Regions from separate parts of the Faecalibacterium sp. 3 genome, predicted to be linked through region 1. Evidence: predicted binding sites of a transcription regulator. Region 1 holds the regulator's gene; each other region holds the start of a gene.
The links. The regulator HrcA, encoded in region 1, represses chaperone genes, less so after heat shock. The targets are predictions, from matches to a motif close to TGTTAGCACTCNNNNNNNNNGAGTGCTAACA.
Positions count from the first base shown of each region.

Region 2: ACNSPV_RS12700 (Hsp20/alpha crystallin family protein) is a predicted target of HrcA. The motif match lies at 5,070-5,100, and genes of this name have one in related genera.
Region 3: ACNSPV_RS10040 (co-chaperone GroES) is a predicted target of HrcA. The motif match lies at 7,493-7,523, and genes of this name have one in related genera.

Region 1 is NZ_JBLWFN010000001.1:1,086,257-1,096,486, forward strand. Features, by position in the region: gene dnaJ (molecular chaperone DnaJ) at 23-1,201, opposite strand; gene dnaK (molecular chaperone DnaK) at 1,360-3,189, opposite strand; gene ACNSPV_RS05080 (nucleotide exchange factor GrpE) at 3,291-3,920, opposite strand; gene hrcA (heat-inducible transcriptional repressor HrcA) at 3,917-4,990, opposite strand; gene ACNSPV_RS05090 (stage V sporulation T C-terminal domain-containing protein) at 5,390-5,932, opposite strand; gene ACNSPV_RS05095 (aminoacetone oxidase family FAD-binding enzyme) at 6,134-7,390, shown strand; gene ACNSPV_RS05100 (GNAT family N-acetyltransferase) at 7,467-7,553, shown strand; gene ACNSPV_RS05105 (NifB/NifX family molybdenum-iron cluster-binding protein) at 7,690-8,100, shown strand; gene ACNSPV_RS05110 (type I restriction-modification enzyme R subunit C-terminal domain-containing protein) at 8,813-9,883, opposite strand.
Region 2 is NZ_JBLWFN010000001.1:2,694,391-2,704,620, forward strand. Features, by position in the region: gene ACNSPV_RS12675 (nitronate monooxygenase family protein) at 1-884, shown strand, start outside; gene fabD (ACP S-malonyltransferase) at 881-1,813, shown strand; gene fabG (3-oxoacyl-[acyl-carrier-protein] reductase) at 1,810-2,559, shown strand; gene fabF (beta-ketoacyl-ACP synthase II) at 2,575-3,813, shown strand; gene fabZ (3-hydroxyacyl-ACP dehydratase FabZ) at 3,817-4,293, shown strand; gene ACNSPV_RS12700 (Hsp20/alpha crystallin family protein) at 4,465-4,935, opposite strand; gene ACNSPV_RS12705 (alcohol dehydrogenase) at 5,366-6,400, opposite strand; gene ACNSPV_RS12710 (MmcQ/YjbR family DNA-binding protein) at 6,452-6,853, opposite strand; partial or broken gene ACNSPV_RS12715 (low molecular weight phosphotyrosine protein phosphatase) at 7,113-7,205, opposite strand; gene ACNSPV_RS12720 (HAD family hydrolase) at 7,263-8,039, opposite strand; gene ACNSPV_RS12725 (GNAT family N-acetyltransferase) at 8,112-8,582, opposite strand; gene ACNSPV_RS12730 (PPC domain-containing DNA-binding protein) at 8,594-9,049, opposite strand; gene ACNSPV_RS12735 (C-GCAxxG-C-C family protein) at 9,086-9,475, opposite strand; gene ACNSPV_RS12740 (ATP-binding protein) at 9,564-10,230, opposite strand, start outside.
Region 3 is NZ_JBLWFN010000001.1:2,100,211-2,110,440, forward strand. Features, by position in the region: gene ACNSPV_RS10015 (hydratase) at 64-2,331, shown strand; gene ACNSPV_RS10020 (PHP domain-containing protein) at 2,490-3,365, shown strand; gene ACNSPV_RS10025 (TIGR03905 family TSCPD domain-containing protein) at 3,464-3,727, shown strand; gene ACNSPV_RS10030 (ATP-dependent Clp protease ATP-binding subunit) at 3,867-6,167, shown strand; gene ACNSPV_RS10035 (diacylglycerol/lipid kinase family protein) at 6,290-7,279, shown strand; gene ACNSPV_RS10040 (co-chaperone GroES) at 7,600-7,887, shown strand; gene groL (chaperonin GroEL) at 7,939-9,579, shown strand; gene ACNSPV_RS10050 (DUF6414 family protein) at 10,013-10,230, opposite strand, start outside.

The DNA of each region.
Region 1 (10,230 bases):
CGTTATGCCATGCTTTTTATGTTCAGCTGTTGAACATGTCCTTCAGCTTTTTGAAGAAGCCCTTGCGCTTTTCGTAGTTTTCTTCTTTCAGGGTGCCCTCAAATTTCTTTAGGGCCTCCCGCTGGGTCTTGTTCAGCTTCTTGGGGATCTCCACCTCGCACTTGACGTACATATCGCCCCGGCCGCGGCCGTTCAGATACTGGATGCCCTTGCCGCGCAGGCGGAAGGTGGTGCCGCTCTGGGTGCCCTCGGGCACGGTGTACTCCACCTTGCCGTCAATGGAAGGCACCTGCACGGTGTCACCCAGCACGGCCTGACTGAAGGTGATGGGCACGGTGACCCACACATCATAGCCGTCGCGCTGGAACACCTCGCTGGGGCGCACCGTGACCATGACGATCACATCACCGGCAGGACCGCCGTTGGCACCGGCATCGCCCATGCCGCGCAGTGCAAAGCTCTGATCGTCGTCGATGCCCATGGGGATGGACACCTCCAGCGTCTTTCTGGTAGCCACCTTGCCCGCGCCATGGCAGACCTTGCAGGGGTTCTTGACCAGCTTGCCCTTGCCGCCGCAGCGGGAGCAGGGCTGCTGGGTCTGCATGACGCCAAAGGGGGTGCGCTGCTGGCGGATCACGAAGCCGCGGCCGCCGCAGTCCGGGCAGGTCTCAGGGCTGGAACCGGCAGCACAGCCGCTGCCGTGGCACTCGGTGCACTCCTGCTGGCGGGTGATGGTGATGTTCTTCTTGCAACCGTGCACGGCCTCGTCAAAGCTCAGGGTGATGCGTACCCGGATATCCTGACCCTTGCGCGGTGCGTTGGGGTTTGCCTGACGGGACGAACCACCGAAGCCGCCGAAGCCGCCGCCAAAGATATCGCCGAAGATGTCGCCCAGATCCACACCGTCGCCGCCAAAGCCGCTGAAACCGCCCGCACCGGGGCCGCCGCCGTTCTGTGCTGCATAGGCAGGGTCAACACCTGCAAAGCCGTACTGGTCGTACAGCTGGCGCTTTTTCGGGTCCGAAAGCACCTCGTTTGCTTCGTTTACTTCCTTGAACTTTTCCTCGGCGTTCTTATCGCCGGGGTTATAGTCCGGGTGGTATTTCATTGCAAGCTTGCGGTATGCCTTTTTGATCTCGGCATCGGTCGCAGTCTTGGATACCCCCAGCACTTCGTAGTAATCACGCTTTTCCTGTGCCATATCCACTCACCTCTCCGGGAACGTTTGATCCGGGAAACGCCCCGGTTGGTTCCTCGCTCTATAACCAGCAAGAGCCGCTCCGGCAAAACCGGAGCGGCTTTTGCTATTCTACGCATGTGTCCGCCGGTTTGGCCGGGCACACACTGCTGTGTTTTTTATCAGACTTCCTTGAAGTCGGCATCCACAACGCCGTCATCACCCGGCTTCTGCTGGTTGTTTGCGCCTGCATCGGGGCCGGGCTGTGCACCGGCGGCCTGCTGTGCGGCAGCAGCTGCCTGATACATCTTCTCGAACACCTGGCTCAGGGCTTCCTGCTTTGCCTTGATGTCGTCCACATTGCCGGACTGAACAGCGGTCTTCAGGTCGGCCAGCTTGCTCTCAGCCTCAGTCTTGACGTCGGCGGGCAGCTTGTCGCCGTTCTCCTTCAGCATCTTCTCGGTCTGGAACACCATCTGGTCGGCACCGTTGCGGATATCGACCTCTTCACGCTTCTTCTTATCGTCGGCAGCAAACTGCTCAGCTTCCTTCACAGCCTTGTCGATGTCCTCCTTGGACATGTTGGTGGAAGCGGTGATGGTGATGTTCTGCTCCTTGCCGGTGCCCAGATCCTTTGCGCTGACCTTCACGATGCCGTTTGCATCGATATCGAAGGTAACTTCGATCTGAGGCACACCACGGGGAGCCGGAGCAATGCCGTCCAGATGGAAGACGCCCAGACTCTTGTTGTCGCGTGCGAACTCACGCTCGCCCTGCAGCACGTTGACCTCAACAGAGGGCTGGTTGTCGGCAGCGGTGGAGAACACCTGGCTCTTGTGGGTGGGGATAGTGGTGTTGCGGTCGATGATCTTGGTGCACACGCCGCCCAGAGTTTCAATGCCCAGGCTCAGCGGGGTGACATCCAGCAGCAGCAGGCCCTTGACGTCGCCCTGCAGCACGCCGCCCTGAATGGCAGCACCCACAGCCACGCACTCATCGGGGTTGATGCCCTTGAAGGGCTCGCAGTTCAGTTCCTTCTTGACTGCATCGTAGACAGCGGGGATACGGGTGGAACCGCCGACCATCAGGACCTTCTTCAGGTCAGAGGGACGCAGGCCTGCATCCTGCAGAGCCTTGCGGACGGGGCCCATGGTGCGGTCCACCAGATCAGCGGTCAGCTCATTGAACTTTGCGCGGGTCAGGGTCATATCCAGATGCTTCGGGCCGGTAGCGTCGGCAGTGATGAAGGGCAGGTTGATCTGGCTGCTCATTGCGCTGGACAGCTCGATCTTTGCCTTCTCGGCAGCTTCCTTCAGACGCTGAGCAGCCATCTTGTCCTTGCGCAGGTCGATGCCGTTCTCGGTCTGGAAGGCATCTGCCATCCAGTTGATGATGCGCTCATCGAAGTCATCGCCGCCCAGATGGGTATCACCGTTAGTGGCCAGAACTTCGGTGACGCCGTCGCCCATCTCGATGATGGACACATCGAAGGTGCCGCCGCCCAGGTCGTAGACCATGATCTTCTGGTCCTCTTCCTTATCGATGCCGTATGCCAGAGAAGCGGCAGTAGGCTCGTTGATGATACGCTTGACGTTCAGGCCTGCAATGGTGCCTGCGTCCTTGGTGGCCTGACGCTGGCTGTCGTTGAAGTAGGCAGGAACGGTGATGACGGCCTCGGTAACAGACTCGCCCAGATAAGCCTCGGCGTCAGCCTTCAGCTTCTGCAGGATCATAGCGCTGACCTGCTGGGGAGTGTACTCCTTGCCGTTCAGGGTCACCTTGTGATCGGTGCCCATGAAACGCTTGATGGAAGCAACGGTGTTCTCGGGGTTGGTGATGGCCTGACGCTTTGCGACCTGACCCACCAGACGATCGCCGGTCTTGGTAAAGCCGACCACAGACGGGGTGGTGCGTGCACCCTCAGAGTTTGCGATAACAACGGGCTCGCCGCCCTCCATGACAGCCACGCAGCTGTTGGTAGTACCAAGGTCGATACCAATGATCTTACTCATAATGAAAACTCCTCTCGAAAGAACAAATCGTATTGTTTATGTGATGCTCAAATGTTTGTAAGCGGATATTATATTCAAAACCCCTGCGGGTTTCTGCATTGTTACTCGGCCACCACAACGGTCGCATGGCGGACGATCTTATCGCCCAGTCTGTAGCCCTTCTGGTAGACCGTGATGACGGTGCCGCTCTCCTGTCCGTCCGGGGCGGGGATCTGCTGCACCGCGTTCATGAAGTTGGGGTCAAAGGGCTTGCCCAGCGCTTCGATCTCCTCCACATGGAGGACGTCCAGCGCCTTGGCGGCTTTGTCCAGCGTCATGGTCACACCCTTTTTGTAGTTCTCGTCGGTGGTGGGGGCGTTGGCTGCCATCTCCAGCGTGTCCAGAATGGGGATGATCTGGTTCACCGCAAAGGAAATGCCATCGTTGAACTTCTGGTCGGCTTCGCGGGTGGAGCGCTTGCGGTAGTTCTCGTACTCGGCAGCCATGCGCAGCAGCTGGTCTTTGGCCTGTGCAGCGTTGGCTTCGGCCGCGTCCAGCTTTGCCTTTATGGCTTCCAGCTCACGGGCCTTCTTATTGAACCAGCCGCCATCCTTCTTCTTATCATCCTTCGGGTCGGCAGCTTCAGCAGCAGGTTCCTGTTCGGGTGCTGCCTGCTGGGCCTTCTCCTCGGGAGCCGTTTCGGGCTGCTCCGCTTCCTGAGCCGGAGCCGTCTTTTTTGCTTCTTCGCTCATTCCAGATCCTCCTTATAGATCACAGTCCGCCGGGGTACGGCAGCCTGTGGGGTGTCTTTTCGTTTGCCGCTCATGCCCTCGCCCAGCTGGTCTGCAAAGTAATGCAGCAGCGGCATCAGTTTCTGGAAGGGCATCCGGGTGGGGCCGATCAATGCAATGGAGCCCCACAGGCCTCCGCCCACCAGATACCGGTCGCTCACGATGCACAGGCCCGGGATCTGCGGTTCCAGATCCTCGCCCAGCAGCACGCTCTCGCTGCGTTCTGCCGGAGGTGCGATCAGGGCCGCTGCCTGTTCTTCGTCGTTCAGCAGGGTAAGGATGTCACCCACCTTGCCGTCCAGCTGAGGCCAGTCCAGCAGATACTGCTCACCGCCCAGAAATACGTGGGGCTTGACGGAGTCCTGCAGGATGGCCGCCGCCGCGCTGATGACAGGCACCAGCTCCGGGTCGATCTGGCTGCACAGCTCTGCCAGCAGCCGGGGCGAAAGATCCACCGGCGCCACAAAGGTGAGGTTTCGGTTCAGCAATGCGGCAAGAGCCGCCGCATTCTCGCGGGAGAGGCCGGTGCGTACCCGCGCCACACGGGTGCGGACGTAACCGGCAGTTGTCACGGCCAGCACAGCGGCTGCGCTGCGGCCCACCTGAACGACTTCGTAATGGGCAATGCACAGATCCTCTGCACACGGGGTGCTGATGGCGGCAGTGCAGCCGCTGATGGCGGCCAGCGCCCGGGCTGCACCCTGCGCCAGCTTTTCCGGCTCGTGGTCGAGACTTGCGAACACCGCATCCACACGGGCGCGGCTCACGCGGTCCAGCGGCTGATCGTCGGTCAGCAGATTATCAAGGTAGTAGCGGTAGCCCTTGGCACTGGGCACACGGCCCGCGCTGGTGTGGGGCTGCTCCAGCAGGCCCAGCTTTGTCAGCGCCGCCATTTCATTGCGGAGCGTTGCGCTGGAAACTGCCATGTCAAAGTAGTTTGCCAGCACGCTGCTGCCAACGGGCTCGCCTTCGAGACCATACAGCGCCACGATCGCCTGCAAGACTCGCTGCTTGCGTGCATCCATCGTCATAGCGCCTGCCTCCTTTTTGCGTTCGCTTTGTTTGTTTAGCACTCCTTGTTCCTGAGTGCTAAGACCATTATAGCCAATTTTCCGGTGCTGTCAAGCCCCTTGGAAAAATGTTATCAAAGATTCATAATTCTGTCATAAAAAGGGGGTGTGGCCCTGGCAGTACGTCAGGCTTTCCGGTTTTGCCAAAGCGTCTGAGGGGTCAAGCCCGCTTCCCGCTGCGCCGCGCTTTCGCGGAAAGCAGCGCGGCAAATACCGTTTGCCGCCACGACCCCCACCCGTGAAAACGCAATGCCGGGCGGTCCGCAGACCGCCCGGCATTGCTCTATTATAAATAATTTTTCCGCTGAATATGCGCAATATGCGCAAAGCAGCGCGGCGCGCATTCAAAATCGTCCTGCCTTACTCCTCCATCTGTCTGGCCAGAAACGCTGCCGCCACATTCACCGCCTTGAGCTGGGCGGCGTCCGGCACAGCGGTGCGGTCTTCGGTCAGCAGACCCACCACGCCGATCACATCGCCCGACGCAATGATGGGTGCGGCGCACAGCACCACCCGGGGCGAGCCCTCGCAGGGCAGGATGCATTTTTCCGCAATGCCCTCGCACTGGTACAGCCTGCGGCCATCCATCAGCTTTTCCAGCGGCTGGCTGATGCTGCGGTCGGCCAGCTCCCGCCGGCCGCTCCCGCTCACCGTGAGGATGCGGTCCCGGTCTGCCACAAAGGTGGTAAGCGCAAAGCTTTTGCTCAGCACCTCGGTGTACTGGGCTGCCACTGCGTTCATTTCGCCAATGGGGGAATACTTTTTAAAGATCACCTCGCCGTCGCCTGTCGTGAAGATCTCCAGCGGGTCGCCGCGGCGGATGCGCTGGGTGCGGCGGATCTCTTTGGGGATCACCACCCGTCCCAGCTCGTCGATGCGGCGCACGATACCTGTTGCTTTCATTGTTGGCTCCTCCGTTTCCTTGAAAATGCCTGCACCTCTAGTATCTGTCAGCCCGGGCAATTTATACCTACGGAAAGCTGCCCCTTCGTTGCGTTTCCGGCAGGGTTCTGCTACAATGATACCAAAAGCCGTTTTCATAAGCACAGCACCCTGCTTATGAGGACAGCTTCTGAAATTCTGCTGAGAAAGGCAGGTGTCAGGATGCCGAACATCCTCATTCTTGGCGGCGGTGCCGCCGGGCTGGCCGCCGGGCTGGCCGCCGCACAAAGTGCACCCCGCGCGCAGGTGCTCGTGCTGGAACGCAACCCAAGGCCGGGCAAAAAGCTGCTGGCCACCGGCAACGGCCGCTGCAATCTGGACAACACCGGCATCGCGCCGGAGCGGTATTTCACGGCCGACCCGGCGGCGCTGCTCCCGCTGCTGGACGCTGTGAATGCAGCCGACCCGCTGGGCTGGTTCCGCGCTCTGGGGCTCTATACCCGCACCGACGAAGCGGGGCGCATCTATCCCTATTCCAATCAGGCAGCGGACGTGCTGGCCCTGCTGGAGCACCACCTTGCGCAGCACCATGTGCAGCTGCGCACCGGCTGCACCGTGCGCACCCTGAGCCAGAGCCGCAGCGGCTACGCTGTGCAGTTCGAGACGGCAGAGGGCAGCACCGAGACCCTGCGCGCGGATGCCGTCATCTGCGCCATGGGCGGTGCCGCCGGGCCGCAGTTCGGCACCGACGGCTTCGGCACCCGGTTCGCCGCCCAGTGCGGCGGCAGAACGGAGCCGCTGTATCCCTGTCTGACCGCTCTGCAGTGCGCAAAGCCCAACAAGACTCTGGCCGGCATCCGCGCCAAGGCCGCGGCCTCCCTGTTGGACGGAAGCCGTGTGCTGGCCACAGAGACCGGCGAGGTGCAGTTCACCGACTATGGCCTTTCCGGCATCTGTATCATGCAGCTGTCCGGCCTGCTGGCACCGGGCCGCAGTCCAAAGGCTCCTGCGGTGGAGCTGGATCTTTTTCCGGCGCTGGACGAAGCAGAGCTGACCGCCCTGTTCCGTTCCCATGCCGCCCAGACGGCAGGGGACAGCCCTGCCGGGTTCTGGCTGGGCCTGCTGAACCGGAAGCTGGGCTGCGCTGTGTGGTCTGCCGCCGGGCTAAGGGACGGCAACGCTCCCGCCGTTCTCACTGCCGGACAGTGGCAGAAACTGGCCCACACCGCCAAGCACTGGCGCTTTGAGGGCCTGACGCCCTGCGGCTGGAAGCAGGCGCAGGTGACCGGCGGCGGGCTCTCGCTGCGGGAAGTGGATGCGCATTTTCAGTTTCAGGGCTGCCCGGGCCTGTATTTTGTGGGCGAAACGCTGGACTGCGCCGGCAGCTGTGGCGGCTTCAATCTGCACTGGGCCTTCGGCAGTGGGATCGCAGCCGGGCGGGACGCCGCCCGCCGCATTCAGCGGCAGCGGAAAAAATAGCCGTCCGGGAGATGAGCGGCACCGCCGTATATTGCTGCCGTTCCATTCACCACCAAGTAACAAAACAATTCACTATGTGCTGGTACATCCTGATTATCAGGGGAAGGGCATTGCCGGAGAGATGCTGGAACGTATCAAAGAAAAATATAAGAACTACCTATAATATTGAGGGAATGCCAGAGGACGAAAAGAATGTCCCGTTCTATGAAAAGCACGGCTTTCAGCGGATGGAGCATGGTTCGGCCATCCAAATTTGCAACTATTCTGATAAACGCTAAAAATCAAAAGGAGACTCAGTTATGAAAATCGCAATCCCTTATGAAAACGGTCAGGTGTTCCAGCACTTCGGACACTCTGCACAGTTCAAGATCTATAACATCGAAAACGGTCAGCTTCCGACCGGCGAGGTCGTTTCTACCAATGGGCAGGGCCATGGTGCATTGGTGGGCTTCCTTGTTCAGAACGGTGTAAATGTCGTTCTCTGCGGCGGTATTGGTGCCGGTGCGCAGAACGCTCTTGCACAGGCCGGGATTCAGCTGTTTGGCGGCATTTCTGGCGCAGCTGACAGCGTTGTTTCGGATTACCTTGCAGGAAATCTTGTTTTTGATCCAAATGCCCACTGCGACCATCATGACCATGAAGATGGTCATAGCTGCGGCTCACACTCCTGTCACGAGGACAAGGGTGGTTGTACCGGAAATTGTCACTAACACTTTTTGATTTCCGTTTTACTCCCCCGAGAAAACCGCCTGCATCGTTTGTGATGTGGGCGGTTTTTGTTTGAAATACACGGCTCATTTTCTCGCAGAAATTAACATTCGATTTCAAATCAAGTAATATTTCAATCAGAAGCGTGATCCTGTTTCTGTGCAGAGAAAACAGTGATTTCGGAGGGCTGCTATCCACGATCTCAGGAGCAACGGCAAACTCCATATCAGCGACCCACATATGCTCAAGACAGCTTTTTCTTGTGCCGGTAAAAGAAAATCTGCCGGACAGCATCCATGACTTGGTGGCGATTTGAGTGACCGCAAGGGTAAATTTGATACACGGAAAGAAGAATGCCCACTCGTCTGAGGAGTTCTCAGGGGAGTGGGCATTTCTGCACAAGCGGTTAATATAATTTCGATTATGATAATTCAAATTATATTAAGACGTTCCATGGGCTATAACAGCTTCACCGCTTGGTTTTCAAAAACCACCTGTTGATAGCGGTGTTACTTCTTCACAAATTGGTATACGCCATATTCTGGTGACGTCACCAATCCATGCTTGATAAGATTCTTGATAATAGAGGATGCACGAGATTTCTGAACGCCATATAGCTGTGCAACGTTTATGCTGCGGAACTGATATTGATACCGATATCTCTTGAAAAGTTCAAGCGTATTATACCGGTTTTTATCAGTACATTCCACTACTTTATGCGGTCACATGGGTGGCATTCTCTTTCACCGAATTGATCGTATCCATCAGCTCACTGCCTGTTTTGCCATCAAACAGGCGGGTAAACAGAATGGGCTGGTCAAAGGGTGGTTTCATCAGAACCGCTTTGCTTTCCACATAACCGTTCTGCTCGATGTAATGAATGACCTTCTGAACAAACGCGATCTGCTTTGCATTCAGCGATTCGTCGTTGATGAACTTGGAAAATGCCTGCATGGCAGCATCGTGGTCCAGCTTTGCCACTTTACGCACCAGCAGACCAAAGGGTGTATCCCGAAACTCCCGTGCATAGTCCTCTTTGCTGCCCAGCTCACAGGTAAAGATATGTTCCAGCTCGGTATAGTCGCCCCGGGAAAGCGGAATGTTCTGGGTCAGCTTGTGGATGGCCAGCGTATCGCTGCGGTGCTCCATGATGTAGCGGTTCACACGTTCCCGGTACTCGCCGAAATCATAGCCGGAATCCAGCGCTTTGCCCTCGGTCTGTTCCAGTACCGGGTCGGCAAGGGCCGTGTAGACAGGCTTTTGCCCCTCGCCGCCCTCCACCAGAAACTTGATGAGTTCCCGCAGCTCCTGCCGCATTTCCTCAAAGCGGAGCAGATCATGCGAGGTCAAAATTTCGTCTGTCTGCACCTCCCGGATGAGGGATAGCTTTGTCTGCACCTGTGGGATGGTAGCCTTCCCTTCCAGCATTGCCGCTGTATTGCGCAGCTGTTTCTGGGCGCGGCCCAGCCCCGGCAGACCTTCCAGCTCACAGAGCAGCAAGCCATACACAAAGTTATCGAACCGCTTGGCGGCCTCGTCCTTATCGTCCAGCGAGATGAGCGGTGCCACCTCTTTCATCAGAGTACCCTTGTCCGTTTCGGTCAGGCTGACAAAGGCTTCCGGCTTTTGATAGTGTTCCACGGCCTGTCGGTGCAGCCGCACGGATACCAGCTCCGGGTTCAACGCTCCTACTTCGGCACGGCAGGTTTCTGTTAAAATTTTACGCCAGTTCTGGTATTTTTCGTCCGCATAGGCTCCATCCTGCAGCGCGGCGGCAATGCGCACCCTTTTTTTTTTTTTTTTTTTTTTTTTTTTTTTTTTTTTTTTTTTTTTTTTTTTTTTTTTTTTTTTTTTTTTTTTTTTTTTTTTTTTTTTTTTTTTTTTAAAAAAAAAAAAAAAAAAAAAAAAAAAAAAAAAAAAAAAAAAAAAAAAAAAAAAAAAAAAAAAAAAAAAAAAAAAAAAAAAAAAAAAAAAAAAAAAAAAAAAAAAAAAAAATATATATATATATATATATATATATATATATATATATATATATATATATATATATATATATATATATATATATATATATATATATATATATATATATATATATATATATATATATATATATATATATATATATATAT
Region 2 (10,230 bases), 1.6 Mb from region 1:
GTGCCCTGACCGCCGAGATCCGGAAGGCGAAGGAGATCGCAAAGGGTTCCGGTATGGTAGCCATCAACGCCATGGTGGCAACGCAGGATTATGCGGCCGCGATCCGCACTGCTGTGGAAGCGGGCGTAGACGCGGTGGTGTCCGGCGCAGGCCTGCCGTTGGAGCTGCCCGGCATCGTGGGCACAACGGATGTTGCCATCGCTCCCATCGTTTCCAGCGGACGGGCCGCAAAGCTCATCCTGCGCCGCTGGGCCAAAGAGTTTGGCCGCACCGCTGATTTTGTGGTGATCGAAGGCTGCAAGGCAGGCGGACACCTCGGCTTTGCCGAAGATGATCTGCTGGCAGGCAAATGCCAGACCCTCGACGACATCCTGCCCGAGGTGCTGGCCGAGGTAAAGCCCTTTGAAGCACAGTTTGGCCACAGCATCCCCGTGTTTGTGGCAGGCGGTGTATACACCGGTGCCGACATGGCCCACTTTACCACAATGGGCGCTGCAGGCGTACAGCTTGCCACCCGCTTTATCACCACCTACGAGTGTGACGCATCCCAGGGCTACAAGGACGTTCTGCTGAACGCCCGGCCCGAAGATGTGCGGATCATCCACAGCCCGGTGGGAATGCCGGGCCGTGCACTGAACACCCCGCTGGTGCAGGCGCTGGCAGAGGGGACCCGCTTCCCTCCCCGGCACTGTGCCCGCTGCCTGAAGACCTGCGACCCCGCCAAGGTGCCCTACTGCATCACCCACGCGCTCATCGAAGCCGTAAAGGGCAATGTGGAGGAGGGCCTGTTCTTCTGCGGAGCCAACGTGGGCAGGCTGGACCGGATGCGCACGGTACAGGAGCTGATGGACGAACTTGTGACCGAATGGAGGCAAAATCAATGAAGCTTGCCGTTTTATATGCCGGTCAGGGGGCACAGCACCCCGGCATGGGCAAAGAATTTTACGAAGGCTCTCCCGCGTTCCGGGCGGCATTCGACAGCGCAGAGCTGGACTTCGACCTGCACCGCGTCTGCTTTGAGGACCCGGACGGCCTTCTGAATCAGACCGAATATACCCAGCCCTGCATGGTGGCCTTTGCCTGCGGCGTGACCGCAGTGCTGGCACAGCAGGGCGTAAAGCCCGCTTATGTGGCCGGGCTTTCGCTAGGCGAATACTCCGCGCTGGAAGCTGCCGGAGTGTTCACCGCAAAACAGGCCATCGAGCTGGCCGCTTACCGCGGCAAAGCCATGGCCGAAGCCGCAAAAGGCATCGACTGCGGCATGACCGCCGTGCTGAACCTTGACCGGCAGGCACTTGCCGCCTGCTGTGAGCAGGCGGCGGAGCTGGGCTGTGTGCAGATCTGCAACTACAACTGCCCGGGCCAGCTGGTCATCGGCGGCGAGAAAGCCGCTGTGGACAAAGCCGCCGCACTGGCCAAAGAAGCCGGTGCCCGCCGCTGCATCCCGCTCAAGGTGAGCGGCCCGTTCCACACCCGTCTCATGGCCCCCGCCGGGGATGCACTGGCAAAGCGTTTTGCCTCTGAGTCCTTTGGCGAGATGCAGGTGCCGGTGCTGTTCAACTGCCTTGGCCGTGAAAAGGCTGATGCCGACAGCATCCCGGCGCTGCTGGTGAAGCAGGTGCAGAGCAGCGTTTACATGGAAGATACGCTCCGCCGCCTCGGTGAGCTGGGCGTAGACCATATTCTGGAAGTCGGCCCGGGCAGTGCTCTGGCTGGCTTTGTGAAAAAGACCCTGCCCGGCGTGGTCTGCGCTTCGGTGGAGACCCCGGAGCAGCTGAACGCCGCACTGACAGCATGGAAGGAAGAGCTATGAGCGAAGAAACGATCATCCGCACCGCCGTTGTCACCGGCGGAAGCCGGGGCATTGGCCGGGCTGTGTGCATCCAGCTTGCAAAGCAGGGCTGCAATGTGGTGGTAAACTACTGCCACGGCGAAGCTGCAGCTGCCGAGACGGTGGCTCTGTGCAAGGCCGAAAACGCAAATGCTGTGGCTGTGCAGGCCGATGTTTCCACTGCCGAGGGCTGCAAAACGCTCTTTGAACAGGCGGTGAACGCCTTTGGCCGGGTGGATATCCTTGTGAACAACGCGGGCATTACCCGCGATAACCTGATCCTGCGCATGAGCGAAGAGGACTTTGACGCAGTGCTGAACGCAAACCTCAAGGGTGCGTTCCTCTGCTGCAAGGAGGCCGCCCGCCGCATGGTGCGCCAGCGCTGGGGCCGCATCGTGAACCTTTCCAGTGTGGTGGCCCTGCGGGGCAACGCCGGCCAGACCAATTACGCCGCCAGCAAGGCGGGCCTGATCGGACTGACCAAAAGCCTTGCCCGCGAGCTGGCAAGCCGCAATGTGACCGTGAATGCGGTCGCGCCGGGCTTTATCGAGACCGACATGACCGCCGCCCTGCCGGAAGCCGTCCGTGCCGAAATGGCAAAGGGCATCCCCGCAGGCCGCGCAGGAAAGCCGGAGGATGTGGCAAATGCAGTGGCATTTTTTGCCGCAGAACAAAGCAGCTATCTCACCGGGCAGGTGCTCTGTGCAGACGGCGGCATGGCAATGTAAAAGGAGAAAACTCTCATGGAAAAACGCAGAGTCGTGATCACCGGCCTTGGCACCGTGAACCCGCTGGGCAACAACACCGCCGACAGCTGGGCCGCTGCCAAAGCGGGCAAATGCGGCATCGGCCCCATTACCCAGTTCGATACCACCGATTTCAAATGCAAGCTGGCAGGCGAGGTGAAGGGCTTTGACCCGGAAACCATCGTGGACAAAAAGGAAGCCCGCAAGATGGCCCGCTTTACCGTTCTGGCCCTTGCTGCCGCCGCTGAAGCGGTCGCAGACAGCGGTCTGGACACCGAAGCGGAAGCCAAACAGATCGGCGTCATCCTTTCCAGCGGCATCGGCGGTCTGCCCACCATTGAGGAGCAGCACACCCGCGGTGAAGAAAAGGGCATGGAAAAGGTAAGTCCCTATTTTGTGCCCATGTCCATTGCCAACATGGCGGCGGCACAGGTGGCCATCCGCTTTGGCCTGAAGGGCATGTGCACCTGCCCGGTGACGGCCTGCGCCGGCGGCACCAATGCCGTAGGCGATGCCTTCCACCGCATCCGTGACGGCTATGAGACCGCCATGGTCTGCGGCGGTGCAGAGAGCTGCATCAGCCCTCTGGGCATCGGCGGCTTTACCAGTATGAAAGCACTTTCCACTGCGACCGATCCGGATGCAGCCAGCCTGCCCTTTGACGCACGGCGCGGCGGCTTCGTGATGGGCGAAGGCAGCGGCGTGCTGGTGCTGGAAGAGCTGGAGCATGCCCGTGCCCGTGGTGCACACATCTACGCTGAGGTGGTAGGCTACGGTGCCAACTGCGACGCCTACCACTTCACCGCTCCCGCCCCCGGCGGCGCAGGTGCCATCGACTGCATGGCGCTGACGCTGGCGGATGCAGGCATCGCACCGGAGCAGGTGGATCACATCAACGCCCACGGCACCGGCACCCACATGAACGATGCCTGCGAGACCGCCGCCATCCATGCGGTGTTCGGCGAACACGCAAAGCAGCTCACCGTGGTGAGCACCAAGAGCATGACCGGCCATCTGCTGGGCGGTGCGGGCGGCATCGAAGCCGTATTTACGGCGCTGGCCCTGCATGACCAGTTTGCGCCGCCCACCATCCACTATGAGCAGCCCGATCCCGAATGTGATCTGGACTATGTGCCGAACACTGGCCGTGCGCAGGCCATGACCTACGCACTGAGCAACAGTCTGGGCTTTGGCGGGCACAACGCCTGCATCGCTCTGCGCAGATGGGAGGGCTGACCCATGGCAGAACCCCGCACCGTGCGTGCAGACGCAAACGCCCTGAACAGCGAGGAGATCGCGGCGCTTCTGCCGCACCGCTATCCCTTTGCCCTTGTGGACCGCATTTTGGACTACGAGCCGGGCCAGTGGGCCATCGGCCGCAAGTGCGTGAGCCGCAATGAGGAATTTTTCTGCGGACATTTTCCCGGTCAGCCGGTGATGCCGGGAGTGCTCATTCTGGAAGCACTGGCCCAGACCGGCGCGGTGGCAGCGCTGAGCCTGCCGGAGAACAAGGGCAAACTGGCCCTCTTCGGCGGCATCAAGAATGCCCGCTTCCGCAAACAGGTCACCCCCGGCGATGTGCTCACCCTGCACTGTGAACTGGTAGAGCAGCACGGCCCGGTGGGCGTAGGCAAGGCTTCGGCGTGGGTAGACGGCAAGTGCGCCGCCACCGCTGAGCTGACCTTTGTTCTGACCGAAGCAGCCGACAACCGCTGAACCCGGACGTTCCCTGTCCGCATGTCTCAGCAGACCGGCCGGTAAAAACAGACGATCAACAAAAAACCTCTCCGTGCAGGATGAAGCCGCACGGGGAGGTTTTGTTATATTCTGAAAGCGCTGTGAAGATCAGCAAATACGCGTTGTGCCTTGGTGCACACGCGCGGCGTTTTACTCAATTGCGATCAGGTTGGGGTTTTCCGGCAGAGCCTTCTGCTGCTGAGGAGCGGGCAGCTGGATGTGCAGGATGCCATCCTCGAACTTTGCGTGGATGTCTTCCTTCTTCACTGCATCGCCCACGTAGAAGCTGCGGGCGCAGGTGCCGGAGAAGGTCTCACGGCGCAGATAGCGGCCTTTCTCGTCCTTCTCATCGTTGCTGTGGCTGCGGACAGCCTGAATGGTCAGGTAGCCGTCGTTCAGCTCCATCTGAACGTCTTCCTTCTTGCAGCCGGGCAGATCCACTGCAACATCATAATTGCCATCAGCGGTCTGCTTCACATCGGTCTTCATCATGTTCGCGCCACGCTTGCCAAAGGTGTCATGAGCCTCACGGCTCATTGCACGCTCCAGTGCAACATCGTTCCAGAACGGATCAAAGAGATCATCGAACAGGTTCTCATGAAAAACAGCAGGCATAAACATAAAACAACCCTCCAATCCCGGCGTTCGGGTCGGGCATAAAATCAAGATCGTGCATCAGGAGCGGAGTCTTCCCGGGAGCCTTGCGGTTCCCTCATGCCCCTTTCTCCTGAGCACGCCTTTGTTATAGCACACAGTTTTAGCACTGTCAAGAGCAGAGTGCTAAAATTCATGAAAAGATAACACTTTTGCAACAATATCTTGTGTCCGCCTTCCCCCGTCACCACAACAACCTCAAGCAAAATATGATCTGCAATAAAACAACGCCCCCGGAGAGTACAGTTCAAAAGCTCTCTGGGGGCGCTTTATCGGTTCACATGCTATGGGCCACGGCAATGGTTCCGCGTGCTGCCACGTTTTTGGGAGCCAGTGCCGCACGGTCCCGTCCGCAGGCATCGTGCAGAGCGCTGGTGCTTTGCCTTAACGGCAGCTGTCAGCACTCCACTGCCACCTTGATCACGCCGTCCCGCTTGTGTTCAAAGAGGTCGTAGCCCTCTTCGATCCGGCGCAGAGGATAGGTATGGGTGATGAGCGGTTCGGTATCGATCCTGCCTTCTGCAATGAGACGCAGCGTTTCTTCACAGTCGCAGCCGTCCACGCCGCCTGTCTTGAAGGTGAGATTTTTGCCATACATCTCCGGCAGCGGCAGGGTCTGCGCCTTATCGTACAGCGCCACCACGGTCACAATGGCGTTGGGTCTTGCGCACTCCCACGCCAGCCGGAAGGTGGAGTCCGCCCCTGCCACTTCCAGCACCACATCCGCCCCGCCGTGGTCGCTGTTGGCCCGCACAAAGGCGGCGCAGTCCTCCGGTTGCACAGTGAGTACCTGCGGGTAGTGTTGGCGGAGGAACTGCAGGCGGCTTTCGTCCTTTTCGCACACGATGATGCGCTTGGGGCTGTGCAGCATAACGCACAGCAGGGTGCAGATGCCAGTAGGCCCTGCGCCGAGGATCAGCACAGTATCCTCGGGGGTGATCTCAGAGATGCGCGCTGCCCAATAGCCGGTGGCAAGGACATCGCCCACCAGCAGCGCCTGCCGGTCGGTAACGCCGTCCGGGATCTTGTTCAGTCCCTGATCCGCAAAAGGCACCCGGACATACTCTGCCTGCCCGCCGTCGATGCGGCAGCCCAGCGCCCAGCCGCCGTTTTGATCGGTGCAGTTGTTCAAAAAGCCCTTTTTGCAGAAGAAGCACTCCCCGCAGAAGGTCTCCACGTTCACGGTTACCCGGTCGCCGGGCTTCACGTTGGTCACTGCGCTGCCCACTTCTTCCACGATGCCCACCATCTCATGGCCTACCGTGATGCCGGGCACGGCCCGGGGCACGCTGCCGTGCTTGATGTGCAGGTCGCTGGAGCAGATGCTGGCAAGTGTCACCTTCACAATGGCATCTCGCTCGTGCTGCAGCACCGGCTTTGGTTTTTCCATCAGGGCAAACTTGCCCTTTGAAACATAGGTGTAGGTCAGCATGCTTTTTTCCTCCGTGTACTTTATTTTTTCCGGGCTGCGCATCCCACGCAGTCATGGCAGGGGGCAAGCCGCAGAAGGCCGTGGCTTTTTCCGCAGCTTCGGCGCGGTTGCCGCATAGCTCATTTCCAGCAGCATCCGGATCGTGTCATCCGGTGCACTGCCGTCCAACGCTGCCGTGATCCAGTTGTCCTTGTTCATATGGTAGGCCGGGTAAAAGCCCGGCTCCATCCGCAGGGAACCGATGAGGAGGGGGTCACATTTCAGGTTTACGATGTCCACCGGCTGCTGCCCGGGCAGCCCCAGCTTGCTGCGGGACACTGTGGTGACCAGCGCGAACCATTTGCGGTTGCCCGGGTGGCGGAACACCGCCGATTCCGGGGTGTCCATCCAGGGATAGTCCGGCTCCACACTGCAGGTGTCAAAAATCAGCTGTTCCAGTTTTTTGCGATTCATTGATATTTTCCTCCCTCCGGGGCTTTTTTCCGGCAATCAGACCTTGGGGCCGACATCACATACCGGACGCATTGTAGGCTGTGCCGGTCATGGATGCTGTTGTCAAAGCACGCTGCCCTTGAAACAGGCACCCGGAACGCTCAGGGCAACCGTTTTCCGTGTGGTTCGGTGCGCAGATCCTTCCAGCGCTGCGCCGGGATCGCCGGTTCGATGATAAAGGCCTCCGGGTCAGGGGCAAGGACATGCCGCGTCACCCGGAAAGCCCGGCCTTTTCCACTAAGTCCCTCATCACAAATTCCGCCATGGGGCTGCGGCAGATATTGCCGTGGCAGATAAAAAGCACTCTTGTCATGTCAAAGTATTTCCTTTTATCATATCATTTCAGGTTCGGAAAGCGTATGTCCAAAATTCAGTTCTGTCTCAAGAATTCCCGCAGTACATCCTCCGGGCGGGGGGTGTGCTGCGGGTACTTCTCCCGCAGAGGTGCGGCAGAGCCATCCATGATGTAAGGCGTGCCTACAATATCCAGCATGGAAACATCGTTGTAGTTGTCGCCAAAGGCCATGACATCCGCAGGGTCAATACCAAGTGTCCTGCAGATGCTGCGTACACCGATGCCCTTGTTGGCAAAGGTGGTATCGATCCAGTACGGGCCCGCCACCGCACAGTTCGCCGCTTTCCACCGTGGGACAAACCGTTCTGTATAGGCCCCCACGCCCTCGTGCAGATACACCGATACCTTTGTGATCTCCTCCGGCACCTCAGACGGGGCATGAATGATCTGATAGTTGTTCCCGATGAACTGGATACGCTGGAGCATTCCCATGCCCCGCTCCATCAGGTAAGCGATATTCTGACCGGAGAGCATCACTTCGCCCTGCCCGTCGCTGCGGGTCCACAGGTCGTTGGCAATTTCTTCGGCCAGTGCACGGGGCATCGGGTTCTTGGCGATGCACTGTTCGCCTTTATAGATCACGCCGCCGTTCTCACAAAGAAACACGCAGCAGTCTGCCACCGGTGCAAAGAGCTTGCGCAGACTGGTATACTGCCGGCCGGATGCCGGGCAGAACAAAATACCGCGCCGATGCAGCTCCCGTATCTGTTCAAAGATCTCGCCTTCCAGCTCTTTCCTGCCGTATTGCAGCAGCGTACCGTCAATGTCGCTGCAGATCAGTTTGATTGACATTTTCCGTCCTCATCTCTATCATCAATTTCTTTCCGACAATTCTACCAGCGGGTCATCTTCCTGCGTCCGCATTCACAGGATATATTCCATCTGCCGTTCCTTTGTTTTCATGCCCATCTTTTCGTAGAAGTGCTCTGCCGGGGTGTTTCCTGCCCAGACATTCAGGGTCACCTCATAGCAGCCCAGCTCTTTTGCCTGCTGCTTCACGTATTCAAACAGACTTTCTCCGATGTGCTGCCCCCGTGCCTGCCGGTCAACACAAAGGTCATCAACAAACAAGGACTTGAAGGGCACCATGTTGGTGGAAAAGGGCTGCTCTTTGAGCTGGCAGAAAGCATAGCCCCTACACACATCGTCCTCGTCCACCGCAACATAGATGGGTTTATCCTCCTGCTTCAAAAGCTCTGCCAGCTGGCCGACAGTGTATTTGGTGGTGCCGGAGATAAAAATATCCGGGCGGATCTCTGCATGGATCTGCAATACCTGCCCCAGCAGCGCAAGAAGTCTGGGAATATCTTTTTCCTCTGCTTTACGGATCTTCATTTTACTTACCCTCAAACACTTTCAACGCAGTCATTTTCCTGGACAGACGGGAATTTGAACAGGTTCAGCCCGGTAACCGGGTCATACGCACGGTCTACCGTTCCGTCCAGAACATCGACCACCATTTCGCAGGTGGCGCTGACCACCGCCCGGTTCAGATGCCCGCCGAACACCTCACCCTTGTCGTTTCCGGCGCTCATGTGCAGATGGGTGTAAAATTCACCGTCCATGGTGTTGATGGTTCCGGTCAGCGAAACGATCTCAAAGCTGCCGCTGAAGGTGTTGGCGTAGTATTTCTTTTCGGCCACATTGTATACGCCCACCGTAAAGCTGTTGGTGGCCCCCAGCGCCTGAACGGCGGCAAGGCGGATCTTTTCCTTCAGAGCAAGCTCCTTTATTTTTTCAAGAATCTCCTCGTCCTTGTCGATGCGGACAAGGATCTTACTGCCAAAGCGTTTGTATTCCATCGCAAAATATCTCCTTCAAACAAGACTTTCTTCGTCTTACTCTCCCAGCACCTCGCCCAATGCCAGCACGGCGTTGCGGACGCACTCCGGGCAGGGGCACAGCGGTGCGCCGGTCTCCATACCCTTCAGATCCTTGCAGAGGGTGGCACCGCACTTATCCTGAAAGTTTTGCAGCAGTTCCTTGGAAATGCGGGGCGTGCCCTTGCCGTCTGTGACAACGCCCGCCACCATCACAGCGCCGATCAGTGCGCCGCAGGTGCTTTCCATGCAGCCCATGCCGGCGGCATAGCCCGCGCCCAGCTTCATCAGGGTGTCGGTATCTACCGGCAGCCTGTCCTCAAATGCCTTCAGCACCGCCTGTGCGCAGTTGCACTGTCCGGCGGCTTTCCATGCGGCAGCCTGCGCTGCCCGTTCTTCAATGTTCATTTTACAGTCCTCTTTCTTCAAAGTATCCACAACTTGCTTTTACGCTCCACAATACGGTATCATCCTTGTGCACAGCTTTCTGTCTGCATCAAAGGTATTTCCGGATGGTCGGCACAAGGACATTCATATTGATCGGCTTTGCAACATGGTCGTTCATCCCGACATCCAGTGCCGCCTGCCTATCTTCGGAAAAGGCATTTGCAGTCATGGCGATGATGGGAATATCCGCTTTTTGGGGGTCTTCCATTCTCCGGATCTTCTTTGCTGCATCGTAGCCGTTCATCACAGGCATCTGGATGTCCATAAGGATCAGCTGATAGGTTCCGTTCGCAGCTTTTTCCAGCATATCCACACATTCCACGCCGTCTTTGGCGCGGTCTACCGTGCAGCCCTCTTCCTGCAGCAGCTCGGCGGCGATCTCTGCATTGAGGTCGTTGTCCTCGGTCAGCAGGATCTTCACACCGAGCAGGCTCTTTTTGTCCGAAGAAGTGGTATCCCGTTTCGCCTGTGTTTCCTCCTGCGATGCAATGCGGCAGGGAATGGTCACAATAAACGTGGAGCCCACACCGATCTTGCTCTCCACTTCCACGGTGCCGCTCATCAGCTCGACCAGCTTTTTCACGATGCCCATCCCGATGCCGCTGCCCTCCACTTTGCTGACAGTGGAAGTGCGTTCCCGTTCAAAGGGTTCAAAGATATGCTTCTGGAACTCCTGCGACATCCCGATGCCGTTATCGGCAACCGTGATCACCGTA
Region 3 (10,230 bases), 1.0 Mb from region 1:
CGGGGCAGTGCCCGCAACAGAGGGCGGGAAAATCAAAAAGAGAGGCGAATCGAGATGTTGGATATGATCAAGTGCAGCACCGGCGGTGCATACTATGCCCGCGGGGAGTGGGTGCCGGCAGACGGCAATGCATCTGCCGCGCTGGCCGCAAAAGGCTTTGATGCAGCAGCCGTTGCAAATGCAAAGACCGGTACCATGGCTTACAGCATTCTGCAGGCCCATAACACCAGCGGCGATGCCGATAACCTGAAGATCAAGTTTGACGCCATGGCCAGCCATGACATCACCTTTGTGGGCATTATCCAGACGGCCCGCGCATCCGGTCTGGAGAAATTCCCCATTCCGTATGTGCTTACTAACTGCCACAACAGCCTGTGCGCTGTGGGCGGCACCATCAACGAGGATGACCACCGCTTTGGACTGTCCGCTGCTAAAAAGTACGGCGGCATCTTTGTGCCCCCGCACCTTGCAGTCATCCATCAGTACATGCGCGAAAAGTTTGCGGGCTGCGGCAAAATGATCCTGGGCTCCGACTCCCACACCCGCTATGGCGCTTTGGGCACCATGGCCATTGGCGAGGGCGGCGGCGAGCTGGCAAAGCAGCTGCTGGGCCGCACCTATGATGTTGCCCGCCCGGGCGTCGTGGCCATCTACCTCACCGGCTCTCTGCCCGCAGGCTGCGGCCCCCACGATGTAGCGATCGCACTGGTGGGCAAGCTGTTCAAGAGCGGCTACGTCAAGAACAAGGTCATGGAGTTCGTTGGCCCCGGCATTGCGTCCCTGCGTCAGGATACCCGCAATGCCATCGATGCGATGACCACCGAGACCACCTGCCTGTCCTCCATCTGGGAGACAGACGAGACCACCCATCGCTTCCTTGCTGTGCACGGCCGCGCTGCCGACTATAAAAAGCTGGCCCCGGCGGATCTGGCCTACTATGACGGCGTGGTGGAAGTGGATCTGTCTGCGATCCGCCCGATGATCGCACTGCCCATGCACCCCTCCAATGCATTCACCATTGAAGAACTGAACGCAAACCTTGAGGATATCCTCCACGCCTGCGAACAGGATGTGCAGAAGCTCATCGGCCGCAAGGATGTCAGCCTTGACCTGTGCAGCAAGATCGAGAATGGAAAGCTGCGTGTGGATCAGGGTGTCATTGCAGGCTGTGCAGGCGGTCTTTACGACAGCATTTATGAGGCAGCCTCCATCCTCAAGGGCCATACCGGCGGCTGCGGCGACTACGCACTCAGTGTGTACCCCGGCAGCCAGCCGATCATGATGGAGCTGGTGCGCACCGGCGTGATCAGCGACCTGATGGCAAGCGGTGCAACCATCCGCACGGCTTTCTGCGGCCCCTGCTTCGGCGCAGGCGATGTGCCCGCAAACGGCGCGCTGTCCATCCGCCATACCACCCGCAACTTCCCCAGCCGTGAGGGCTCCAAGCCTGGCAACGGCCAGCTTTCCGGCGTAGCACTGATGGATGCCCGCAGCATTGCAGCCACCACGGCCAACGGCGGCATCCTGACCCCGGCCACCGACATTGATTATGATCCCACTGTGCCTGAGTATCAGTACGATCCTTCCAGCTACAATACCCGCGTGTATCAGGGCTTTGGCAAGGGCGATTACGATGCACTGCTCAAGCTGGGCCCCAACATCAAGGACTGGCCCGAGATCGCACCGCTGGGCAAGAATCTGTTGCTGAAGGTAGCTTCCTACATCACCGATCCTGTTACCACCACGGACGAGCTCATCCCCTCCGGCGAGACCTCGTCCTTCCGCTCCAATCCGCTGGGTCTGGCAGAGTTCACCCTCAGCCGCAAGGACCCGGAGTACGTGGGCCGTGCCAAGGCTGTGCAGGCTGAGGAAAAGGCCCGCCGTGCAGGCGAGGGCAGCGCCGAGGTGCTGGCTCAGCTGCACAAAGTGCCCGGCTGCGAGGCCCTGACATGGGATGATGTGCAGATCGCATCCACCATCTTTGCGGTCAAGCCCGGCGATGGTTCTGCCCGTGAGCAGGCTGCCAGCTGTCAGCGCGTGCTGGGTGCCGGGGCCAACATCGTCACCGAGTATGCCACCAAGCGCTACCGCTCCAACCTCATCAACTGGGGTATGCTGCCGCTGCAGCTGGTGGGCGCAACGCCCTTCGGTCTGGGCGATTATGTGTTCATCCCCAACGTCCGCGAAGCGCTCAAGGGCGATCTGCAGGACATCAAGGCCTATGTGCTGGGCGATTCCGTCAAGGAGTTCAGCCTGTATATGGCCCCGCTGACCGCCGACGAGCGCAAGATCCTGGCAGATGGCTGCCTGATCAATTTCTATAAGAACTAATAAAGATCCTCTCAGTCATTGCTTCGCAATGCCAGCTCTCCCGAAAGGGAGAGCTTTTTAGCAGAACGGAGCACGGCAGCTTTTGCGGATAAAAAGCATTTGGCAAAAGAAAAGCCCCCTCGGGGGAGCTGACGCCGCAGGCGGCTGAGGGGGTTTTCATGGAGGTTTCAATTTCTATGCCCGGCGATCTTCACAATCATTCTACCTGTTCCGATGGCTCGGTGCCCATCCACCGTCTGCCGCTCATGGCGGCACGGGTGGGTCTGGACACCATGGCCATTTCCGACCATGATACCCTGCTCAGTGTAAATTACTGCTATGAGCACCCGGTGCAGGACGGGGTGCATCTGCTCCCGGCGGCTGAGCTCACCGGCTACGACCACGAGCATCGTCACCGGGTGCACCTGCTGTGCTATTACCCGGACCCGGAAAGCCGGGAGTTGAGGGAGCATTGCGACATCCTGCGCCAGCGCCGCAACGAGTGCGGTCTGCAAAGCGCAAAGGAAATTGAAGCGCTGTATCCGCAGTTCCGCACGGAACAGGCACTGGAATACGCAAAAGACAGCGGTGTACTGTTCAAAAGCGGCATTATGGAGGCGCTGCATCAGCTGGGCCTGTGCGATGCCGTATATGGCAGGCTGTACAGTTACCTTTTTGGCTGGGAGCCGCGCGGCGTGGTACTGCATCAGGTAAAGTATCCTTCGGTACAGGAGGTGCTTGCCACAGCCAAGGCAGCCGGTGCGGTGGTGGTATTTGCACACCCGACCGTTTACAAAAGCATGCCGCTGGTACGCCAGCTTGCCAAAGAGGGAATGATCGACGGCATCGAGGTGGAGCATCCCCGCAACAGCCCGGAGGACAAGGCTGAGTGTGCGGCGCTGTGCGAGCAGTACGGCCTTATCCACACGGGCGGCACCGACTTCCACGGGGCCAACCACAAGGTGCCGCACCCGGTGGGTACCTGCACCACAGAGGAGGATCAGATCGCCCGTATTCTGGAACTGGCCCACCAGCGCCGTGGAATCGATGTATGACCGTGCAGCAGGTCACATTGACATTCCAACAGACCGGCCTATAATAAATGAAGACGAATACCGTCGGAATGTCTGTCAAAAAGAGAGGTTTTTGAACTATGAGCAAGGAATTCAGCTTCCCGAACAGCGGCACCTGCTCCAAGCAGACCAACTTTGTACTGAACGATGACCACACCATTGAGAGCATGGAAGTCATCGGCGGCTGCAACGGCAACCTGAAGGGCATCTGCAGCATCGTTCGCGGCATGAAGGCCGAACAGGTCATAGAGCGCTTTGAGGATGTGAAATGCGGCTTCCGCAGCACCAGCTGCCCGGATCAGATCGCAAAGAACCTGAAAAAGGCTCTGGCTGAAATGAACTGAACATGATCTGCCAAAGAGGAGATGCCACACCGGTATCTCCTCTTTGCTTTTCCCATCCCGACACAAACGACTGATTTTTTTCGGTGCTTTGGGGCTATACTTCTTATGCAAACGAATTTTTTCAGCAAGGAGCAGGCAAATGAGCATCTGGGAAAAAATGGGCTTTGGCGGTTACAAGGGCTTTTCGCATGAGGCGGACAGACTGCTGCGCAGTGCAGTGGAGCTTGCCGGGAACCTGGGCTGCGAAAAGGCAGATACCAGCCATCTGCTGCTGGCGATCCTGCAGCAGGATCAGGGCGCAGCAGCGCGGTTTCTGGCAGGCAAACAGATCTGTGAGCCGGAAGTGCGCCGTCAACTGGCTCAGACCCGCCGCGCCCCGGCTCTGCATCTGGACCGCCATGACCTTGCACCGGATCTCAGGCGTACCATGGACTATGCCATCATCGGGGCGCAGAACGCTCACCTGAACCGTGCCGAGCCGGAGCATCTGCTCTGCGCGATGCTGGAGGATGATGGCTGCACGGCAGGCGTGCTGCTGGCGTCCATGGGGCTGCAGCTCACAGAGGCTGTGAGAGAATGCCGCCAGCTGTCCGGGCAGTTCGTCCTGCCATACCAGACACGGGCGGCAGCCGGTGCACCACGCGGCAGCCGGGCCAGTGATAAATACTGCCGTGATCTGACCCGCCGCGCCGCAGAACGGGAGCTGGACCCGGTGTTCTGCCGGGAGGCGGAGCTGGACCGCATGGTAGAGATTTTATGCCGCCGTCAGAAAAACAACCCCTGTCTGGTGGGGGAGCCGGGCGTTGGCAAGACGGCGTTGGCAGAGGGTCTTGCCCAGCGCATTGCCGGGGACCGCGTGCCGCGCGCGCTCAAGGGGCGCCGTCTTCTGGCACTGGATATGGCCAGCCTTGTGGCAGGCACAAAATACCGCGGCGATTTTGAAGAGCGATTCAAAAACCTGCTGGAAGAACTGGTCCGGGACGGCAGTGCCATCCTGTTCGTGGACGAATTCCATACCATTGTAGGTGCCGGTGCAGCGGAAGGTGCCATTGATGCAGCCAGCATTTTAAAGCCGGTACTGGCACGTGGAGAATTGCAGATGATCGGTGCCACTACCACCGAGGAATTCCGCACCCATATCCAGAAGGACGCTGCATTGGAACGCCGTTTCGGCAAGGTGCAGGTGGAGGAGCCTACGCCTGCACAGGCCGTCGATATCCTCAGCGGTCTGGCCCCGCGCTACGAACGCTATCACAACGTAAAGCTTCCGCAGGAGACCCTGCAGGCGGCAGTGGAACTCTCGGTACGGTATCTGCCGGGGCGTTTTCTGCCGGATAAGGCCATCGACCTTGTGGATGAAGCCTGCGCAGCGGCACGCATCCGTGCGGAACGGGAAAAGCAGCCCCAGCCCGTGCTGACCCCGGATGATATCGCCCATGTAGTGGCACAGGCCAGCGGCGTGCCCACAGAGCGCGTTGGAGAGCAGGAACGGGAACGGCTGGAAAAGCTGGAACAGCGCCTGAACGAGGAGATCGTCGGGCAGAGCCGCGCAGTCGCTGCCGTGGCAGGGGCCATCCGCCGCAGCCGTACCGGTCTTGGGGAGCCGGGAAGGCCCATAGGAGCCATGCTGTTCCTTGGCCCCACCGGCGTTGGCAAAACGGCCCTTGCCAGGGCGCTGGCGGTCAGCTGGTTCGGCAGCGAAAAAGCCCTGCTTAAATTTGATATGTCGGAGTATCAGGAGCAGCACACCGCTGCCCGGCTGCTGGGTGCGCCGCCGGGCTATCTGGGCCATGATGAGGGCGGGCAGCTTACCGAGGCCGTGCGCCGCCGCCCCTACAGCGTGGTCCTGTTTGATGAGATCGAAAAGGCCCACCCGGATATCCAGAACATCCTGCTGCAGATCCTGGAGGATGGGCAGCTCACCGATGCCATGGGGCGAAAAGCGGATTTCCGCAACACCATCGTGCTGCTCACATCCAACCTTGGCGCGCGCTTTCTGGCGGGTCAGAGCGCTCCGCTGGGCTTTGCTGCGGGCAGTGAAGCCGTATTTGAAAAGCAGTCGGCGCAGGCCGTTGAGGAAGCGAAAAAGTGGTTCCGGCCAGAACTGGCAGGCCGTCTGGATGAAATGATCGTGTTCCGTCCGCTGGCAGATGACAGCCTGTGCGCCATTGCGGAAAAACTGCTCTGCCAGCTGGAACAGCGTGCAGCAGGCAGTGGCTATCAGCTGCACCATACGCCTCAGGTGGGCAGGGCACTGGCGGCAAAGGCACGGTCAGCCTATGGTGCCCGGGAACTGCGCCGCGCCGTGGACAGGGCAGTAGAGCAAGCCCTTGCAGACCGCATTGCCTCCGGCACAGCCAATACCGGCCAGCATTGGACAGCGGACTGCTCGGCTGATGGCTCTATCATCCTGCGGGAGGATGAAACCGTAACCATGTAAAAATTGGACAGTAGTGGCTTCCCCGCCGTCCTGCTAAGTAAAAATGCATCTTGCAACCTGCTGGTTTTCTGTTATCATAGAATCAGGGTGTATCTGAAAAACAGAATTGCAGGAGGAAGTTCATGCGCACTTTATTTCTTTTGAACCCCGCTGCCGGCAAGGCAGACTGTACCCGTGCTCTGCCGCGGCAGATCGATGCGGCTGCGGCGCGGGCCGGTCTTGCCAGGGGAGAATATACCATTCGGATCACTGCCCACGCAGGCCACGCCCGGGAGCTTGCCAATGCCGCAGCCCGACAGGCCCGGCAGGCAGGGGAGCAGCTCCGCATCTATACAGCAGGCGGCGATGGCACCTTCAATGAAGCCCTCACCGGCGTCTATGGGTTTGAAAATGCGGCTGTGGGCTGCCTGCCCTATGGCAGCGGCAATGATTTTCTGCGTACTTTTGGCACAAAAGCGGAATTTCTGGATCTGGACGCCCAGCTTGCAGGCGGGCCGGTCGCCATTGACCTGATGCAGACCAGTCTCGGTCTTTCGGCCACCATCTGCGCTGCCGGTCTGGATGCGCAGGTCGCCTACGGCATCCCGAAGTTCCGGCGCATCCCGCTGTGCGGCGGCGAAGCGGCCTATGCGCTTTCCATCGTAGAACAGCTGTGCGGGCATATTGGCCGAAGAGTAGAGTACACCATTGACGGCGAGACCCTGACAGTGGACTGCCTTATGTGTGCCGTCTGCAATGGCCGCACCTATGGCGGTGGTTTCCGTGCAGCGCCGGAAGCCAAGCCGGACGACGGCTGGCTGGATGTGTATATCATCCGCAAGGTGAGCCGTTTGACCATCGCAAAACTTCTGGGAATGTACAAAAACGGAGGGCACTTCCGGAATGGTCAGCTGGTCAGGGCGGCAGAGCCGTACTTTATCTACCGGCGGGCAAAGCAGGTCTCTCTGCGCGCCGTGGATGGCCGCGGGCCTATCGTTGCTACGGCAGACGGTGAGTGTGTGCCCAAGGAGCAGATCACTGTGCAGGTACAGCCGCTGGCTGGCCGTATTCTGCTGCCAAAGCCTGCTTTTGAGCGCTTTGCAGCGCAGCGGTCCGAACAGAGTGCGACCTGACCGGACGCGAAAAAATTCAGCCTTCAGGATCTCCTGAGCAGTCAAAGGGTCGGAAGCCTTAAAACAGGGTTTCCGGCCCTTTATTTTGCAGAAGAAAGAAAGGAGATCCGGAAGGTTTTGCTGATGATACGTTGATTGAACGAGTCGTCACAAATTGTTAATAAAGAATTGCAAAAAAAGTCTTGATTTTTCGGGTCAAGATGAGTACAATGTTCTTAGCACTCAGAGAAAAGGAGTGCTAAGCAACCGGAAGGGCGCACACGAGGCTTCCGGTTCATGGCAAAGTTTAAATTATATTTTATTATAGGAGGGCAAGAACTATGAAGATCATTCCTCTTGCAGACCGTGTTGTTATCAAGACTGTTGAGGTCGAGGAAACCACCAAGGGTGGCCTGATCCTGACCGGCAGTGCCAAGGAGAAGCCTCAGGTGGCTGAGGTCATCGCTGTAGGCCCCGGCGGCATTGTGGACGGCAAGGAAGTCAAGATGACCGTTAAGGTCGGCGACAAGGTCCTCACCAGCAAGTATTCCGGCACCGAGGTCAAGGTGGACGGTGAGGAGTGCACCATCGTCCGTCAGGGTGATATCCTGGCAGTCGTTGAGGACTGAGCACAGCCCCCTCTGTATTAAGAAATTGAGCTTTAAAGGAGCGATTTGATTATGGCTAAGCAGATCAAGCAGGGCGAGGACGCCCGCAAGGCACTGTGTGCCGGTATCGACACCCTGGCAAATACCGTTAAGATCACCCTGGGCCCCAAGGGCCGCAATGTGGTGCTGGGCAAAAAGTTCGGCGCACCGGTCATCACCAACGATGGCGTGACCATTGCCAAGGAGATCGAGCTGAAGGACGAGTTTGAGAACATGGGCGCACAGCTGGTGCGTGAAGTTGCCACCAAGACCAACGATGCAGCAGGCGACGGCACCACCACTGCAACCGTTCTGGCACAGGCTATGGTCACCGAGGGCATGAAGAATGTCACCGCCGGTGCAAACCCCATGGATATCCGCCGCGGCATGAGCAAGGCTGTTGCCAAGGCTGTTGAGACCATCAAGGCACACAGCCAGAAGGTGAAGGACAGCAACGATATCGCCCGCGTCGGCACCATTTCTGCCGGTGATCCCGAGATCGGCCGCCTGATCGCTGAGGCAATGGAAAAAGTTACCTCTGACGGCGTCATCACCATCGAGGAGAACAAGACCACTGCTGAGACCTACAACGAGATCGTGGAAGGCATGCAGTTTGACCGCGGTTACCTGACCCCTTATATGGTCACCGATACCGATAAGATGGAGGCTGTTCTGGACAATGCCGCCATCCTGATCACCGATAAGAAGATCAGCGTGATTCAGGATCTGGTTCCCCTGCTGGAGCAGGTCATGCAGAATGGTATGAAGCTGCTGATCGTGGCTGAGGATATCGAGGGCGAGGCTTTGTCCACCCTGATCGTCAACCGCCTGCGCGGCACCCTGAACGTGGCCGCTGTCAAGGCTCCCGGCTTTGGCGACCGCCGCAAGGAAATGCTGCAGGATATCGCCATTCTGACCGGCGGCACCGTAGTCTCCTCCGATCTGGGCTATGAGCTGAAGGACGCTACTGTCCAGATGCTGGGCCATGCACGTCAGGTCAAGGTCACCAAGGAGAACACCACCATCGTGGGCGGTGCAGGTGACAAGGATGCGATCGCAGCCCGTATTTCTCAGATCCGCAGCCAGATTGAGGTCGCTACCAGCGATTTCGACCGTGAGAAGCTGCAGGAGCGTCTGGCAAAGCTGGCTGGCGGCGTAGCCGTCATCAAGGTCGGTGCTGCCACTGAAGTTGAGATGAAGGATAAGAAGCTGCGCATCGAGGACGCTTTGAACGCAACCAAGGCTGCTGTTCAGGAAGGCGTCGTTGCCGGCGGCGGTACTGCTCCCATCAATGCGATTCCCGCTGTGCGTGAGCTGTGCGACACGCTGGAAGGCGACGAGCGCACCGGTGCCAAGATCGTCCTGAAGGCTCTGGAAGCTCCTCTGCGCCAGATCGCTAAGAATGCCGGTCTGGAAGGCAGTGTCATCATCGACAAGATCATTTCTGCCAATAAGCCCAACTACGGCTTCGATGCGCAGAATGAGGTCTTTGTGGACGATATGATCGCTGCTGGCATCGTTGACCCCACCAAGGTCACTCGTTCTGCTCTGGAAAATGCAGCATCTGTTGCAGAAATGGTCCTGACCACCGAGAGCTTGGTTGCAGATCTGCCGGAACCTCCGGCACCTGCAGCACCTGCCGGTGATATGGGCGGCATGGGCGGCATGTACTAATAACTGCCTAAAAACCGCATGAATCCTTGATTTTTGGAGCGCGCAAAAGCGGATTTACGCCAAACTTACGCCACTTACGCCAAAAATCAAAGCGCACTATAGGGTAACAAAATCGGCACTCGCTGAAAAGCGGGTGCCGATTTTTTGCGTCTGGGAGTATTGAAGAATCGTGAGCCTGCTGATGGATTCTGCGAGAGACAGACTGTCAGCGGCTTTATTGTTGACGAAGAACAAAGGTAGGGATACAATAAGCCAAAATCCTAAAATGCCAAACAACCCGAGTGTCCGAAGGAAAAAAGAGGATGCCATTGTGGAAGCGCTGAAGCATTTTAAGATGGTATAAAGAGAACTCCCACGATTTGCAAGCGGGCAAGTGCTTGTAATCGTGGGAGTTCTCTATAAATGGACGGATATAAGCCGAAAATATTTACCGTCATGCATAAATGGCAACAGGGATAACAATTACGGCAGGCCCTGAGATTTCCGTCTTTAATTCAGGGAGATTGTATTGCTTCATGTCTTCATTTTGAAGATATGAAAACATATCAGCGAGAAGATCATGTGGGAAAATGGACAGTGTTGTTTTTCTTAAAAGATCAATGCTTTCTGTTTTGTCGGCACAGATTGCAATAACTTTTCCAAGGACCTTGA